One region of the Chitinophaga sp. HK235 genome, then DNA from elsewhere that is predicted to be linked to it. Evidence: riboswitches for the same ligand, from Rfam matches in the RefSeq annotation. Region 1 holds a riboswitch; each other region holds the start of a gene.
What was found. A riboswitch is a leader RNA that binds a small molecule or an ion and turns the genes downstream of it on or off. The one in region 1 is predicted to bind thiamine pyrophosphate.
Positions count from the first base shown of each region.

Region 2: it holds a riboswitch for thiamine pyrophosphate, as region 1 does, so the genes downstream of both, thiS (sulfur carrier protein ThiS) here and KD145_RS26010 (TonB-dependent receptor) in region 1, are expected to answer to the same signal.
Region 3: it holds a riboswitch for thiamine pyrophosphate, as region 1 does, so the genes downstream of both, KD145_RS06365 (hypothetical protein) here and KD145_RS26010 (TonB-dependent receptor) in region 1, are expected to answer to the same signal.

Region 1 is NZ_CP073766.1:6,805,484-6,810,748, forward strand. It holds gene KD145_RS26010 (TonB-dependent receptor) at 1-2,123, opposite strand, end outside; TPP riboswitch at 2,136-2,231, opposite strand; gene KD145_RS26015 (single-stranded DNA-binding protein) at 2,406-2,813, shown strand; tRNA gene KD145_RS26020 (tRNA-Met) at 3,097-3,168, shown strand; gene era (GTPase Era) at 3,281-4,150, shown strand; gene der (ribosome biogenesis GTPase Der) at 4,194-5,265, shown strand, end outside.
Region 2 is NZ_CP073766.1:5,316,760-5,322,024, forward strand. It holds gene KD145_RS19960 (thiamine phosphate synthase) at 1-539, opposite strand, end outside; gene thiC (phosphomethylpyrimidine synthase ThiC) at 553-2,406, opposite strand; gene thiS (sulfur carrier protein ThiS) at 2,490-2,693, opposite strand; TPP riboswitch at 2,744-2,846, opposite strand; gene KD145_RS19975 (lipocalin family protein) at 2,964-3,443, shown strand; gene KD145_RS19980 (hypothetical protein) at 3,450-3,701, opposite strand; gene KD145_RS19985 (sterol desaturase family protein) at 3,744-4,583, opposite strand; gene dnaN (DNA polymerase III subunit beta) at 4,924-5,265, opposite strand, start outside.
Region 3 is NZ_CP073766.1:2,004,804-2,010,068, forward strand. It holds gene KD145_RS06350 (sugar phosphate isomerase/epimerase) at 1-691, shown strand, start outside; gene KD145_RS06355 (universal stress protein) at 692-1,534, opposite strand; gene KD145_RS06360 (dodecin family protein) at 1,602-1,808, opposite strand; TPP riboswitch at 2,054-2,155, shown strand; gene KD145_RS06365 (hypothetical protein) at 2,248-3,183, shown strand; gene KD145_RS06370 (HAD family hydrolase) at 3,430-4,128, shown strand; gene KD145_RS06375 (phosphoribosyltransferase family protein) at 4,104-4,970, shown strand; gene KD145_RS06380 (TerD family protein) at 4,960-5,265, shown strand, end outside.

The DNA.
Region 1 (5,265 bases):
TTAGCCAGATACTGACGGCTGACGTATTTGCCGATCAGGTCTATGGTGAGACCTTTCAGCGGACGGGCAGTCAGTGTGTATCCACCTACGAAGGAAGGGGAGAAGGAGATGTTTGTTTTCTTATATGTCTCAGTGTGGGCTACAGCATTGCTGTCGTAGGAGATAGCATTGTAGTCCAGTACTTTATTCTGGCTGAAAGCTGCGTTGGCAGCGATGGAGAAGATATTGCTCAGTTTAACGTTACCACTCACTTCCACGCCTGCACGATAACTCTTAGGTATGTTGGTACGAACATAAGCACCTACATCGGTGAGCATACCGGTTTGTACGAGCTGGTTTTTATAGTTCATGTAGTATACGTTGGCCTGGAGGGAGGCGATGCTGTTGCTCCAGGAGTAACCGGCTTCGAGGTCGCGGAGTACTTCGGGTTTAGGCTGTGTTACGCCGTAGTTGGATTCGAAGTCAACACGATTAGGTTCTTTATGCGCCACGGCGATGGAGGCAAACACCCGGCTGGCGGGACTGAGCAGATAAGAGATGCCAGCCTTAGGATTAAAGAAGTTATAGTAGACATGCGCCATATATTCCGGTGCGGCTTCAAAGCCGTTCATGTTGTAGGCGATGTTGCGGTACTGCAGATCGGCGAAGAGACGCAGTGCTTCAGTGATTTTGTATTCTCCTTTCCAGTAGATGTTGAAATCGTTTTTGTCGGCGGGGTAGCGGTAGTATTCATGGTCTTTGTCTATGCCGACTTTAGCCCAGATGACTTTACCGTAGTGATCACCGGTATAGCGGTTCCAGCCGCCGCCGAGGCTCCAGTTGAATTTGTTGCCGGTACGGTTCACAGAGAAGACGCTGCCGTAGAAGTAGTTGTCGAGCCAGAGCTGACGTACCAGGTCGGTGCTGGTAACTGGGGTGCCGTTGATTTCGAAGGGAGGCAGACCGTAATCAGAGAGTGCACTGTTGGCTCTATATTGTTCGTAGTAGCCGCGGCCACGGGTGAGGTGCAGGGCTACGTTGAAGTTGAGACCGGAATTTATTTCCTGATTGAGGAACAGCTGATAGTGGTCCTGTTGGTAGTTGTCAGTTTCGTTGTTGTAGGGAGTACCGGGTTTTGCGGTGCCGGCAGAGTTATATGTCCTGGCGGAGTCCAGGAATGCCTTTGGTACGCCGTTCCAGGCCTGGTATGTTTTTTCTTTGCCGGAGAAGATGTTGAGGCGCAGCGCTGTCTTTTTGGAGATGTACGCGGCGGAAGTATAGAAGGAGCGCAGGTCAGAGGTGGCGCGGTCTATATATCCGTCGGAGGTGATTTTAGACAGGCGTGCGTCGATGGTGAAGTGGTCGTTGATAAGGCCGGAACCTACTTTGACAGTATTTTTCCAGCTGTTGAAGGAGCCGAAGCTGCTATTGATTTCACCATATGCTTTTTCACGGAATTCGTTGGTGCTGAGGTTGAGCGTGGCCCCGAAGGCGGCGGCTCCGTTGGTGGAGGTACCTACACCGCGTTGCAATTCTATGCTGCTCACGGAGGAGGCAAAATCAGGCATGTTCACGAAGAAAGTACCTTGTGATTCCGCATCGTTGACAGGTATACCGTTAACGGTAACGTTGATGCGGGTGATGTCGGAGCCACGTACGCGCATGCCCGTATAGCCGATACCGGTACCGGCGTCGGAGCTGGTGACTACGCCGGGTTGTTGGTCCAGCAGTATGGGCAGGTCTTGTCCGAGGTTGGCCTTTTTGATATCGGCAGCAGATAAAGTGCTGTTCACAAACGGAGCGTTTTTACCGGCGCGGAGACTGCTGATCTCTACCGGTTTCACAAGAAGGCCGGTTTCTTCCAGTGCGATATCTGCCACCTGTGTGCTGTTGGAAGCCTGCAGGGTGGTGTTGTAGGATTTGTAACCGATATAACTTACCTGAAGCGTATAATTTCCTTTTTTAGGGAGATGAATGCTGTAACGGCCTTTTTGATCTGTTAAGGTGCCTGTTTGGTTGATAGAGATGGTAACACCTTCCAGCGGTTTACCATTGGTTTTACTGGTAACGGTACCCGTCAGCAGGGATTGTGCCTGTAAAGTGCCTGCTATAGACAGCAGCACCAGCAACATAAGCTGTTTCATTTTTAAATATGTCTGTTTTCTGTTTTCAATTTCCTAACCAGCATTACCTGGTCCAGGTTCTGTGGGTGTGATCTCAGCCTGAAAAGTAAGGCACCCCATAAATGGCGAAGGAGTTGTTGATTCCTTGCTAAGCTGCAAAGATAGGTTAATAAAAACATAAAATTGTTTTTTGTTGACAGGTGTGTGTAGCCGCTGGCGTGAAAACGGAAAAAATGATGTATTTTCCTGCTGCACTTCTCTCAATCATCTTGTATAAATTTTTAACCATTAAATCTTTATCAGATGATCAAACTTCAGTTAATCGGCCATTTGGGCCGGGATGTAGTCAGGAAGGAAGTGAACGGCAATGTGGTGCTTAATTTTCCGGTGGCGGTGAATGAGCGTTTCAGAAACCACGCCGGCGTGCTGGAAGAACGGACCACCTGGGTGGACTGCTCTTTGTGGAACAGGGAAGGACTGGCACCTTATCTGAACCAGGGTGTGCTGGTATTTGTGGAAGGAGCGCCCAAATCGGAAGGTTACATCACTAAAAACAACAATCCTGCGGGAGCACTCCGGCTCCGGGTTTTCCAGCTGCAGCTGCTTAGCCGTAAGGATGATGAAAAACGCCGCACGATCATGCCTGAAGTTCCGGCTGTTCCCGAGCAGGAGCTTGTGGAAGAACAACCCGCCGACGATCTGCCCTTCTAAATAAAACATGCATTCCAACAGGAAGGGCTGTCTCTGGTAATGGAGACAGCTTCTTTTCCGATAAGGTTATTGCTCCCATTCACCATATCATATCTTTTAGTATGTATGTGTTGTTAGTTGTATATAATAATTTTTAGTAGAATCTATTGGCCACAGGATATAGTGCCCTGGCGGATTGCTTTCATTTTTACCCCTCAGAAATATTACCCCAACACCCCCTTTTTTAATTTTTTTTTAAAAAGATTTGGTGTGAATGAAAATAATTCTATCTTTGCACCCTCATTGCGAGGTAGAGCAGAGGTAGCTCGTCGGGCTCATAACCCGAAGGTCAGTGGTTCGAATCCGCTCCTCGCTACAAAGAGCGCATCAGCGCTGGTAAAGAGACCAGAAAGAGCCGAAGAAATTCGGCTTTTTTTATTTCCGTAAGTTTGAGCTGTGGAATGCATCACAGCCTTCATAAGATCATCATGCACAAAGCAGGTTTTGTAAACATATTCGGTAAGCCCAATGCGGGAAAAAGTACCTTGCTCAACGCCATCATCGGTGAAAAGCTGGCTATCATATCCCCCAAGGTGCAAACCACCAGACATCGTATCACAGGCGTATTGACAGAGCCGGGCTACCAGATCGTATTCTCCGATACCCCTGGTATCATCGACCCGAAATATAAACTGCACGAAAAAATGATGAGTGCGGTGAAATCAGCCCTGGAAGATGCTGACGTGGCTTTACTGATCATGGACGCAAAAGACTCGCTGGAAGAAAACCTCGAACTGTTCGAATCCTTACGGCTCAAAGTACCGGCTATCCTCATCATCAACAAAATGGATAACCTCGTTAAAGCAGACATGGACGCACTGCTCGAACGGGTTAAAGCATGGGGAAAAGCCAAAGCGGTAGTAGCTATCTCTGCCAGACAGAAAAAAGGACTCCCCGAACTGATGAAGGAAATCGTTGCCATGCTCCCGGAAGGGAACCCTTTTTACCCGGACGATACCCTCACGGACAAGTCTACACGTTTTCTGGTGGCAGAAATGATACGGGAAAAAATCTTCCAGTTGTTTGAAGAAGAAATCCCTTACCATACTACCGTAATCGTCACTCAGTTCCAGGAAAAGGAAACACTGACTAAAATAACGGCAGAGATCATCGTTACCCGTGATACGCAGAAAGGCATCATTCTTGGAGAAGGAGGTAAATCGATCCGTGAGCTGGGAACACAGGCCAGAAAAGAAATCGAGCAATTCATCGAACGTAAGGTGTTCCTCGAACTGTTCGTTAAGGTACGTGGTAAATGGAGAGACAACGATCTCTTCCTGAAAGAATACGGATATTAATTCCGTTGTGCACAATTTTTAAAAATAGTAATAGTAATATACAATGGCTGGATTTACAGTAGCTATAGTGGGCCGCCCGAACGTGGGCAAATCAACGTTGTTCAACCGTTTACTGGAACAGCGCAGAGCTATCGTAGACGATCAGAGCGGTGTAACGCGTGATCGTCAATATGGTATTGCGGACTGGAACGGCAAATCTTTCAACGTGATCGATACCGGCGGGTTTGTATCCAACAGTGATGATGTATTTGAACGGGAAATCCGTAAACAGGCCAAAGTGGCCATGGATGAAGCAAACGTGCTGATATTCATGACCGATGTATCAACCGGCATCACCGATCTCGATTCCGATGTGGCCAATCTCCTGCGCCGTACTTCCAAACCGGTATACCTGGTTGTCAATAAAGTGGATAACGGCCAGCGTCAGCTGGAAGCCACTGAGTTCTACAGCCTTGGCTTCGATAAAACCTTCTTCCTCTCTTCTATGAGTGGAAGCGGTACCGGTGAACTGCTCGATGATATCGTAACCAATATCACCGATGATATGGAAGACCCCAACCTGGAATCCAATATCCCTAAAATTGCGATCATTGGCCAGCCTAATGTGGGTAAATCTTCCCTGCTCAACGCCCTCGTGGGTGCAGACCGTAACATCGTATCCGATATCGCCGGTACTACCCGCGATACCATCCATACCCGGTACAACATGTACCAAAAGGATTTTATCCTCATCGATACCGCCGGTATCAGACGTAAACAAAAGGTAAATGAAGACCTGGAGTTTTACTCCGTTATCCGCGCTATCAAAGCTGTAGATGAATCCGATGTGGTGATGCTCCTGCTGGATGCTGAAAAAGGCATCACGGCCCAGGACCTCAGCATCTTTAGCCTCGCTGCCCGTAAAGGTAAAGGCGTGGTGGTGCTGGTCAACAAATGGGACCTGATGGAAAAAAGCACCAACACTGCCCGCGACTACGAAAAAGACCTGAAAAAACGCCTGGCTCCTTTCTCCGATGTACCGGTGATCTTCACCTCCGTCGTCGAAAAGCAACGTATCTTCAAAGCGATAGAAACCGCACTGGAAGTATACGACAACCGCCAGCGCAGAGTACAGA
Region 2 (5,265 bases), 1.5 Mb from region 1:
GGTTGTTGCCAGATAGCGCCCAGCAGGGCGGCGCCATCATAATGCCAGTCTTTTAACCTGCTGATGTTGCTGGCATCGATGCCTCCCATGCCTAACACCTGCCTTCCCTTTTTATCGGGAAGGGGTTGTGCAAAGCGGCCATTGTAGCCTGCTTTGGATATGCTGTCAAATACGGGGCTTAACAGCAGTGTGGTAAACTGTGGTGCCATGGAAGTGATGTCTGCCATATCATGGATACCTGTGCTGCAATTCCTGTAGCGTTGCAGACAAAGCTGTAACTCTCTGCAGTTCATGCTTTCCCGTACTTTACCACTTAGGTGGAGGCCTCCCACCGGAAACCGCTGACATACCTGAAAGTTATCGCGGACAATGATGCGAGCATAACAGGATGGGTCTGTTTTGTCCAGCAAGGCCATGTATTCCCTCGGTTGCCAGCTTGGCTTTCGTAGCAGGATACGATGGGCTCCTGCCTGCAGCAGGTCCGCGATTATTTTTTCTTCTTCGTATATGCGTTCTGGTGAGGTGATGATCCAGATCATACGGATGTGTTTTTTATTGATATATCTCGCCACCTTGAGCCGTAAATGCTTTTGATTGCTCTGTCATGCCGGCTTCCAGTGCTGTTGTTTCATCGAGTCCCTGTTTGGCAGCGAAGTCACGTACTTCCTGGGTAATTTTCATAGAGCAGAAGTGAGGGCCGCACATGGAGCAGAAATGGGCGATTTTGGCGCCTTCTGCAGGCAGCGTTTCGTCATGGAAAGAGCGGGCTGTTTCCGGATCCAGGGAAAGGTTGAACTGGTCTTCCCAGCGGAATTCAAAACGGGCCTTGCTGAGGGCGTTGTCGCGGTGTTGTGCACCAGGATGGCCTTTGGCGAGATCGGCAGCATGTGCCGCGATTTTGTAGGTGATAACACCTTGCCGTACATCTTCCTTGTTTGGTAGGCCCAGGTGTTCCTTGGGCGTAACATAACACAGCATGGCGGTACCAAACCACCCTATCATGGCGGCTCCTATGCCGGAAGTGATATGATCGTAGCCGGGAGCGATATCCGTAGTGAGAGGACCAAGTGTGTAGAAGGGTGCTTCATGGCAGTGTTGCAGCTGTTTGTCCATGTTTTCTTTGATAAGATGCATGGGCACGTGACCCGGACCTTCTATCATTACCTGCACCTGATGTTTCCAGGCTATTTTGGTGAGCTCTCCCAATGTTTCGAGTTCTGCAAACTGGGCGGCATCGTTGGCATCGGCGATACTGCCGGGACGAAGACCATCACCCAGTGAGAAAGAAACGTCGTGGGCTTTCATGATTTCACAGATCTCTTCAAAGTGGGTATAGAGGAAGTTTTCCTTGTGGTGAGCCAGACACCATTTAGCCATGATAGAGCCGCCACGGGATACTATGCCTGTTGTTCGTTTAGCCGTCAGCGGTATATAACGAAGTAATACACCTGCATGAATGGTGAAGTAGTCTACACCTTGTTCTGCCTGTTCGATAAGGGTGTCGCGGAAGATTTCCCAGGTAAGGTCTTCTGCTTTACCGTTCACTTTTTCGAGCGCCTGGTAGATAGGTACTGTACCAATGGGCACCGGGGAATTGCGGATGATCCACTCTCTTGTTTCGTGAATGTTTTTACCGGTGCTGAGGTCCATGATGGTATCGGTACCCCAGCGGCAGGACCATACGGCTTTTTCCACTTCCTCCTCTATGCTGGAGGTCACGGCGGAGTTGCCAATGTTGGCGTTTATTTTTACGAGAAAGTTACGGCCAATGATCATGGGTTCACTTTCCGGGTGGTTGATGTTGGCGGGTATGATGGCGCGTCCGGCGGCCACTTCCTGTCTTACAAATTCGGGTGTGATGAGTTTGGGAATATGGGCGCCCATGCTATTGCCCGGATGCTGATGCCAGAGCGGGTCGTTTTCCCGGAAGAGTTTGTCTGCGTATTGATTTTCGCGGATAGCGATATATTCCATTTCGGGGGTGATGATGCCTTGTTGCGCATAATACAACTGTGTCACATTTTTTCCGGGAAGTGCGCGGAGTGGTTTGGCGCTGATGCTCATTTGTGGCATGTTATCGCCTTGTTGCTGCAGTTGTCTGACGTAGGGACTGGTGTATTGCTGCAGCTGTTCCACATCTCCCCTGCTGCTGATCCATGATTCGCGCAGTCGGGGTAGTCCGCGGGTAACGTCGATGTTAATGGCGGGGTCGGTGTAGGGACCGCTGGTATCGTATACGATCACAGGTTCATTAGGGCTGGCGGTGCCATTGCGGCCATTAGTGCGTGTATCCGTTAAGGTTATCTTTCTCATAGCCACCTTTACGGGGTGGATCGTTCCGCTAACATAGATTTTTTCTGAAGCGGGGAAGGGAGTACGGCTGATGGCCGCGGGTTTTTGTTGCATGATGTAAGAATTTTTGGACATGGGAATCGCGCTTCCGTTTGATATAACGGAAAAGGGTAAACGAAGAAAAATTAATACAGGTTTTATCCGCCCTGCGTGGCGCGGATAATGGTTATACTATCGGCGTTTTGTAATGGTTGCTGGTCCCAGTTGTTTTTGGGGACCACCTGATTGTTGACCGCGATAGCGATACCTTTTTGAGCAGAGAGTTGAATAAACTGTAATAGGGCAGCAATAGTTATCCCTTGCTGCACCGCATAAAGTTTATTGTTTACAAGGACTTCCATGCGTGTTGGAATTTAAGTGAAACAATAAACTTTAAGGATGTGGAAGATGAGAAAGTTCAGTTACTTTTCCCTACGGCAGTATGAACTGCTTCAGGTACTGAGGGTATCATCTCAGCTTATCCCTGTTCAGGATAAACACCCCTAAAGTGATTGTAAAAGTAAAAGAAAAAATGATAATGGAGAGGGAATATTATTTTTCTGCGAGGGCTGCTGGTTTGGAGTGGGCAAAAAATATGGGTTGTATATAGTCGTAATTCGTAATTTAGTTTCATGCTAAGGAAACAGTTACCGTCACTATTGCCATTTTTATTGTTATTAATTGCCTGTAAGCAGAAAGCCGGCAGGGCACCGGAAGAGGTAGCTCATGACAGCAGCCTGATAGTTATAACAGATAGCAGCAATGCCGGCGTTACCGACAGCATCGCTGCTGTAACTGATACACTGCATATTGATGCAGCTAAGCTCATAGGGAAATGGATACAGCCCGTAGCGGGCCTGGATAAGGAAATGCAGGGATTTCAACTGCGCAGTAACGGGACAGCCCGCTCTATTAACATGTACACGCTGATATATGAAAAATGGGCGCTGAATAACGACACACTGTTATTGTGGAGCCATTCGGAGGGAGTAAAGGATACTGCTGCCATTGTGGACACCACTATTATCAGGGAGTTGTCAGATACATCGTTGGTATTGTTTCCTATAAAAGCTGCTGAGGGCTATACGGACAGGTACCGTCGTCGCCAATAAACCTACTCAGCTATAAATCTGCCACAGTCCTACCAGGCAGGCTACTACCGACATGAAGATGCCGGCGGCGGCGAGCTGCATATCATCGATGTTTTTTCTGCCGATAAAGAGGGAAATAAGACCGAGTATGCCAGCTACAACACCGGATGTAACGGCATAGGCGGGCGTTTTGGTAGTAAAGGCAAATGCTGCGGCGATAACGCCGATTACCAGTGCAGCAATGCAGGTTGTTTTTGTGAGTGTGGTTGAGTGTTGCATATATATTCGGATTTAATGAACAGATGAAGAAAAATCGTACAATTATAGGTTACTGCTTACTCCACTTACCTTGTCTTTGTCAGTTACAGGGTGTTCCCAGGGCACTTTGAGCAGTGGGCCTACTTCCTGGTAACGGTTATCCGTATATTCATCCAGTCCGTAACGGATGGAGGTAGTATCGGGAACTGCTTTAAAGGTGCCGAAAAGGCGATCCCATATAGAGAAAATATTGGCATAATTGGAGTCTGTTTCCGGTTGGTAATGGCTATGATGCACCTTATGCATGTCGGGTGACACGATCACCCAGCTGAGGATATCATCGAGTACTTTGGGCAGCCGTATGTTGGCATGATTGAACTGCGACATAAATGCGGACAGGGTCTGGTAAAACATCACCATCCAGAAGGGTACTCCCATGGTGATGATGGCCACAAAGAGGGCGGCTACCCGGAAGATACTTTCTACCGGATGATGGCGCAGCGCGGTGGTAGCGTCAATCTGGGTGTCTATATGGTGTATTTTATGGAACTGCCACATCCAGGCGGCTTTATGTTGTACGAGATGGATCAGGTAAGCGCCTATCAGGTCGAGCATCAGGAGGGCCAGTATGGTATGGAGCCATAGGGGGAGATGGAGCCAGTACAGGAGTCCGAAGTGGGTGCTGCTGGTCCACAGGGAGGCTTTGACGATCAGGAAGGCGCAGGCAGTGTTGATGACGAGGGTGGTGAGTGTAAAGAACAGATTCGTACCGGCATGACGGTACTTGTTGTTACGGAAGTGGAAACGGGGCACCAGGCCTTCTATGATCCACAGTAACAGCAATCCGCCCACGAGGATAGCGGTGCGGTAATAAGATGGAATATTTTCAAAAAATGTTACCATATACTGGTAAGATATATTCGGAACTGTCTTTAACGTTGCTTTAATGCATACTGGAGGTTTTTTCGGGCCGGCAACAATTTCTAACGGGTGGATATTCGGGAGTAACTAATCTATACAAATACTGTTTCTACTGTTGTTTCTATAAGCTGTTTTTTCTGTTTACTCCGCTTAAAAATTACAACATTTTGGGGAATAAATAAGCGCTCTTTTCCGCCATGGGCAAAGAAAAAAGCAACCTCTTTGGAAGAGATTGCTTTATATATAAGTTTTTAGCTATAAGCATGTGACTTTTAGTATATCCGTTTGCTTTAGGCGGGACTAAAAGTTACTTTTTTACAGTTTAGTTATTCAGCATCAGTGGCATTACCAGCATGAGCAGATCTTCATTTTCTTCTTTTTCGGAAGGTTTGAGGATACCTGCTTTGGTAGCGGTGGCCAGTTCAACGGTTACTTCATCCCCTTCTGCGGCGTTGAGCATTTCGATGAGGAATTTGGCGTTGAAGGCGATCTGCATATCTTCGCCGGTGTACTGGCAGTTCATACGTTCGTTACCTTCAAAGGAGAAGTCTACGTCCTGGGCGGAGAGCTGCAGTTCAGTGCCGGTGATATTGAGTGCTACCTGGTTGGTGCTTTTGTTAGCGAATACGCCTACACGTTTCAGGGCATTCTGGAAGTCGCTTTT
Region 3 (5,265 bases), 3.5 Mb from region 1:
ATTCAGCCTGGACCAGGCTATCAGCATGATGCAACGGACCAACATCCGGCATATTTCCGTCAAGGATATTCATCTTCCCCTCAACAGCAGCCCCGAACAGATACAGCAGGTATTAGGCAAATTCAAGGACGCAGGCATTAACGTATATGCGGTAGGCGTTATCTATATGAAAACCCGGCAGGCAGTAGATGAAGCCTTCTCTTACGCCCAAAGGGTTGGCGTACCCATGATTGTAGGGGTTCCCACACCGGAACTGCTGGACTATACAGAAGAAAAAGTAAAGGCCACCAACATCCGCATCGCCATCCACAACCATGGTCCGGAAGATGCCCTGTATCCCGGTCCTGAAAATGCCTGGAAACATATCCGGAACCGCGACGCCCGCATGGGCCTGTGCATCGACATCGGCCATGCCACCCGTGCAGGCGAAGATCCCGCCAAAGCAGTCCTGGCCTATAAGGAACGGGTATTCGATCTTCATCTCAAAGATGTGACACAGGCGTCCAAAGATGGTAAAGCCACCGAAATAGGCAGAGGTGTCATCCGCTTCGATCAGCTGGCAAGCGCATTGGAAAAAATCAAATATAAAGGCATCTGCAGCATAGAATACGAGAAAAACATGACAGACCCGCTGCCCGGTATCGCAGAATCTGTTGGCTATTTCAAAGGGGTCGTTAACACAGTAAAATAATCATTCCGGCAACGCCGGTATCGACAACAAAGGTACCTGCGAATTATAAGCAAGCTCCTTCGATATACTCTTGTGAAAAATGGAAGAGATAAATGAATGTTTCTTCGGGACCGTCACAATCAGGGAAGCATGATTCTCCCTTGAAAACTCAAGCACGCCTTCCACGACATTGGTACCGTTCATATAATGGAAGGTGGGATTGTATTGCTCCAGCAGGTCATGCAGCTGGGAGATCTGCTCTTTTGTTTCCGGGGAATACTTTTCTCCGGAAACAGGTTCCACATTTACTACATGCACTTCCGGCTTAAACAGGTCCAGGAAGTGATACAGCTGTTGGGCGGAAGATTTTGATATATTCCGGAGGTCCGTAGAAAAAATGATGCTTTTGATTTCTTTACCTACGATAGCATCTTTAGGCACCACCAATACCGGGTATTCGCTCGTTTTCATCACCTGGGAAGTATTGCTGCCCATAAAAAAATGTTCCAGGTTCGACTTCCCTGAAATACCCATCACTACCAGGTCTACCTCCTTCTCTTTACAGAGTTTGTTAAGATGATCGGGCAGATAGGCTTCTTCCGCCAGCAGGTCATACTTAATATCTGTGTCTATCATAAGGCGCAGCTGGTCCTGGATAGCCGCCAGTGATTCCATGTTTTCCAGATAAACGAGATTATCCATTTTCGGTGTTGGCACGGGAAATTCGGAACCAGCTATAATGGTCCGGTATGCATGGTAAAGGATGATCCGCTCTACCTGCAGTTTGTCGGCCAGGTTGCTGGCGTATTCTGCCGCCCGGAAGGCAGCGTCCGAAAAGTCGGTCAGTATCAGCATCGATTTCATAATAGCTTCATTCAATGTGGTGGAAATAGGGATTGAACAATTGGCCGGCCCAATCCCTGTTTGTTTGTCAATGATGGTCCACTCTGAAAGACACTTTACAGATCAGCCCATAGGTGGAGAGCTTCCCGTCTTTTACATGCACTTTCAGATCTTTTATATAAACGGAGTCTATATTGTGCACCGTTTTGGACACTTCTTTCACCGCATTTTGAATTGCGTCATCAAAACTCTTTTCGGAGGAAGCAATAACCTCAATCACTTTTACGATAGACATAATAAAGATTTTAAGGTGAAATAATACAGTATTTGTACATGAAACAAACGATCTACCTGTTTGTTCAACTGCTTGCCTGCACCGGGTTTGAGGCTTCTTTCAACCGAAAGCGGACAGGCAAAACCTGATACACAATGTGCAATCCATGCTACAGTAAAAGGCTGTGTCGGCAAATGGTTTTATTGTGAATCAATAGCTTGGCCAAACCAGCAGATACGGCATGGTTCTTTTACCTGTTTCAATAGCGTTTCTGAAAAGGGGTGGTTTGGAATGAAAACAAATCTGAGATGAAACCCTAATAACCTGAACTGGATAATACCAGCGTAGGGAAGCAGGAAACACGAAGGAGGCACTGGAAAAACCGGCGCCTTCTTTTTTTAAATCCTGATTTAATAACTATCTTACGGGCTTGATTTTTTTTAATCTAAACCCTGTACCAATGAAAAAAATGTGGATGGCCTGTGCCTTGTTGTTGCCCGTTTCCCTGTACGCCCAAACTGCAACACTCGTTCCCCCTGCTAATAATAGCTACGCAGGATTGGAAAAAAATATGCTCTTTTATGCCAACACCCGCTTTAAAGTGACGCAGGCAGGCGGCAACCAGCTGGACCTTTACAAACTCTTTGATGGAAGGTACGATCCTGCCTATACCACCGCCCCTTCGGAGAGTAATCCTACTGTGATCACTATAGAAGGTTTTAAAGTACAAAACACTCAGCGACTCGCCTACGTGGGGTGGACAACCCGCTACTGGGCTCCTGTTCATTTTAAGGTTGAAGGTTACGATATAAGTGGCCCCGGCTGGGTAACGCTGGCGGAGGTGACTAACAATGCTAACGGTGAATTCATCAAGGATATAAATGGCTTGTTTGCCCAGATCCGATTTACTTTTTATACCGGCAGCGGCCCCCAGGGCCAATTAGGCATTTCAGAACTGTTTTATCTGAACGGAGAAGCCACACAGGCCTATGACGGGCTCATGGTTCAGTATGATGATGCCAACAATGTCAATCTGGGCACTAACCTCCACCCCTCTACGCTGAATGTGAATGGAATGATCAATACCAAAAGAGTAAAAGTGAACCAGGACAACTGGGCTGATTTTGTATTTGACCCTTCCTACACGCTGCCTGCATTACCGGCCGTGGAAAAATTCATTCAGGACAATCAGCATCTGCCCAACATTCCCTCTGCAAAAGAAGTAACTGATAAAGGGCTGGACCTGGGCGATATCAGCGCCCGGCTGCTGCAGAAAATAGAAGAGCTGACTCTGTACATGATCGAACAACATAAAAAAATCGAAACACTGACCAGAGAAAACCAGGCCATGGCCGAAAAGATCAAACAACTGCAAAATGGCCGCAGCACTAGATAATTTCAGGTCGTTTTGACAGAAATCGTTTATTATCAATATCTTAATCCTGAAAATATTTCATTTTCGTGTAGGATTAAGTGTTATATTAGTTGCATAAAATATTACCGGCAGGCTTTTTGATATTAACCCGGCTCATAGACCAATGATCAGCTTATAACTTATGAATGCTATGTTACCAACAAAATAGGTTTAACCCTGATTTAAACGCTGTTCCATGACCGCCATTACTTATGCCATCAACAACAGATGAACAACTATTATCATTATTCCTTTGACCTCTGGTTAACACTGATCAGATCAAACCCTTCCTTTAAACAGGAAAGAACAAGGTTTTTTTTTGATCATTTTAACCAGCAGCAGAAATCGCTGGAAGAAACCGACCGGATCTTCCGCAGGATTGACCTTATGACGAATGCCATCAACGAAAAAACCGGTGGCAATCTCGAAGCGGAAGAATTGTACCTGATGGTGATCAGTGAGATGAATGACCACCGGTATGATTTTGAGAAGATAGATCTGCAGGCACTTTACGGAGAAATGGAATCACTGGTAATGAAATATCTGCCGATGGTGTATTGTTCCGCTACCATGAACGTATTGCGTACGCTCAAAGAAAGACAGGGCTGTACACTCAGCCTGCTGAGCAACACGGCCTTCATCAAAGGCCGTACGCTGAGACGGGTGCTGCAGGAACTGGAACTGGACCGTTACCTCGATTTTCAGTTATATTCAGATGAAACGGGGATGTCTAAACCGAATGAGCAGTTTTTCCGTTTGATGCTGGAGCATATTGCCAGCGCCAGAAACGGGGAAGTACTGGCTCCCGGGCATATTATTCATATAGGCGACAACGTGAAAGCAGACATTCAGGGAGCCAGTGCCATAGGTATCCATACCTTACTGGTCAACTCCAACAATCAATGTATTTCAAGTCTACTGAACTGATGAAACAGACCTATTCATTGCACAAAATCACTGATGCCAGCGATTTCGGATTCTGTCCGGACGACTACAGCCGTTTTAAATTCGGAGACGACGCGGTAGCCGCAAAATTTGGTATCAGTCTGGCAGATGGGTTTATAGCACATCACCTGACAGGACGCTCCATCCCACAACTGGTGGTGGTGTCCAGCCCCTATGCCTTTATCCCTACCGCCACCTTCGCCATGAAAAACCATTTCGTTTTCCGGCTCAACAGGTGGCTGGCTGCCAACGGCCATCCGGTACTGCAGGAAACCAAAGTACACCGTATCATCACCTACCGGGAGGATTACGGTGAACTGGATGCGGAACAACGACTGAAACTGATCGGTAACGATTCTTTTCATATAGACCGGGAATTCCTGGCCGGCAAAACCATCCTGTTCCTCGATGATATCCGTATCACCGGCGGACACGAAAGAATGATCCTCAAAATGGTGGAAGCCTATCAGCTGACCAATGAGATGTATTTGCTCTATTTCGCTGAATTGCAGAACCATAGCATACATCCCAGCATTGAGAACTTCCTCAACTACCATTTTGTGAAGTCTATCTTCCACCTGGAAAAAATCATTCAGGATGAACATTTCTGTATCAATACCAGAATTGTAAAATATATTCTCAATTACGATTTCGATTCATTTTGTATTTTCCTGCAGAATCAATCGGACAAGTTCATCCATCTTTTGTACGATATGGCATTAGGCAATAGTTATCATACTATTGAAGCCTATCAACGGAATCTTCATTATATTAACAACTATATATTTCAAAGAAAACATAAAAGCATAGAACATGGCAATTAATTTGCAAAAAGGACAACGGCAGGCAATTAATGCTCCCAAATTTACGATCGGACTGGGCTGGGACACCAACGCCTCTTCTACCGGCACCAGCTTCGACCTGGACGCTTCCATCTTTGTTATGGGAGAAAACAAAAAGATCCTGTCCGACCAGCACTTTATCTTTTACAACAACCTCGTTTCCCCTGATGGCGCAGTAGAACATACCGGCGATAACCTCACCGGTGAAGGCAGCGGCGACGACGAACAGATCAAAATAGACTTGTCTAAGGTAGATCCCCGTGTCACCGAAATATGC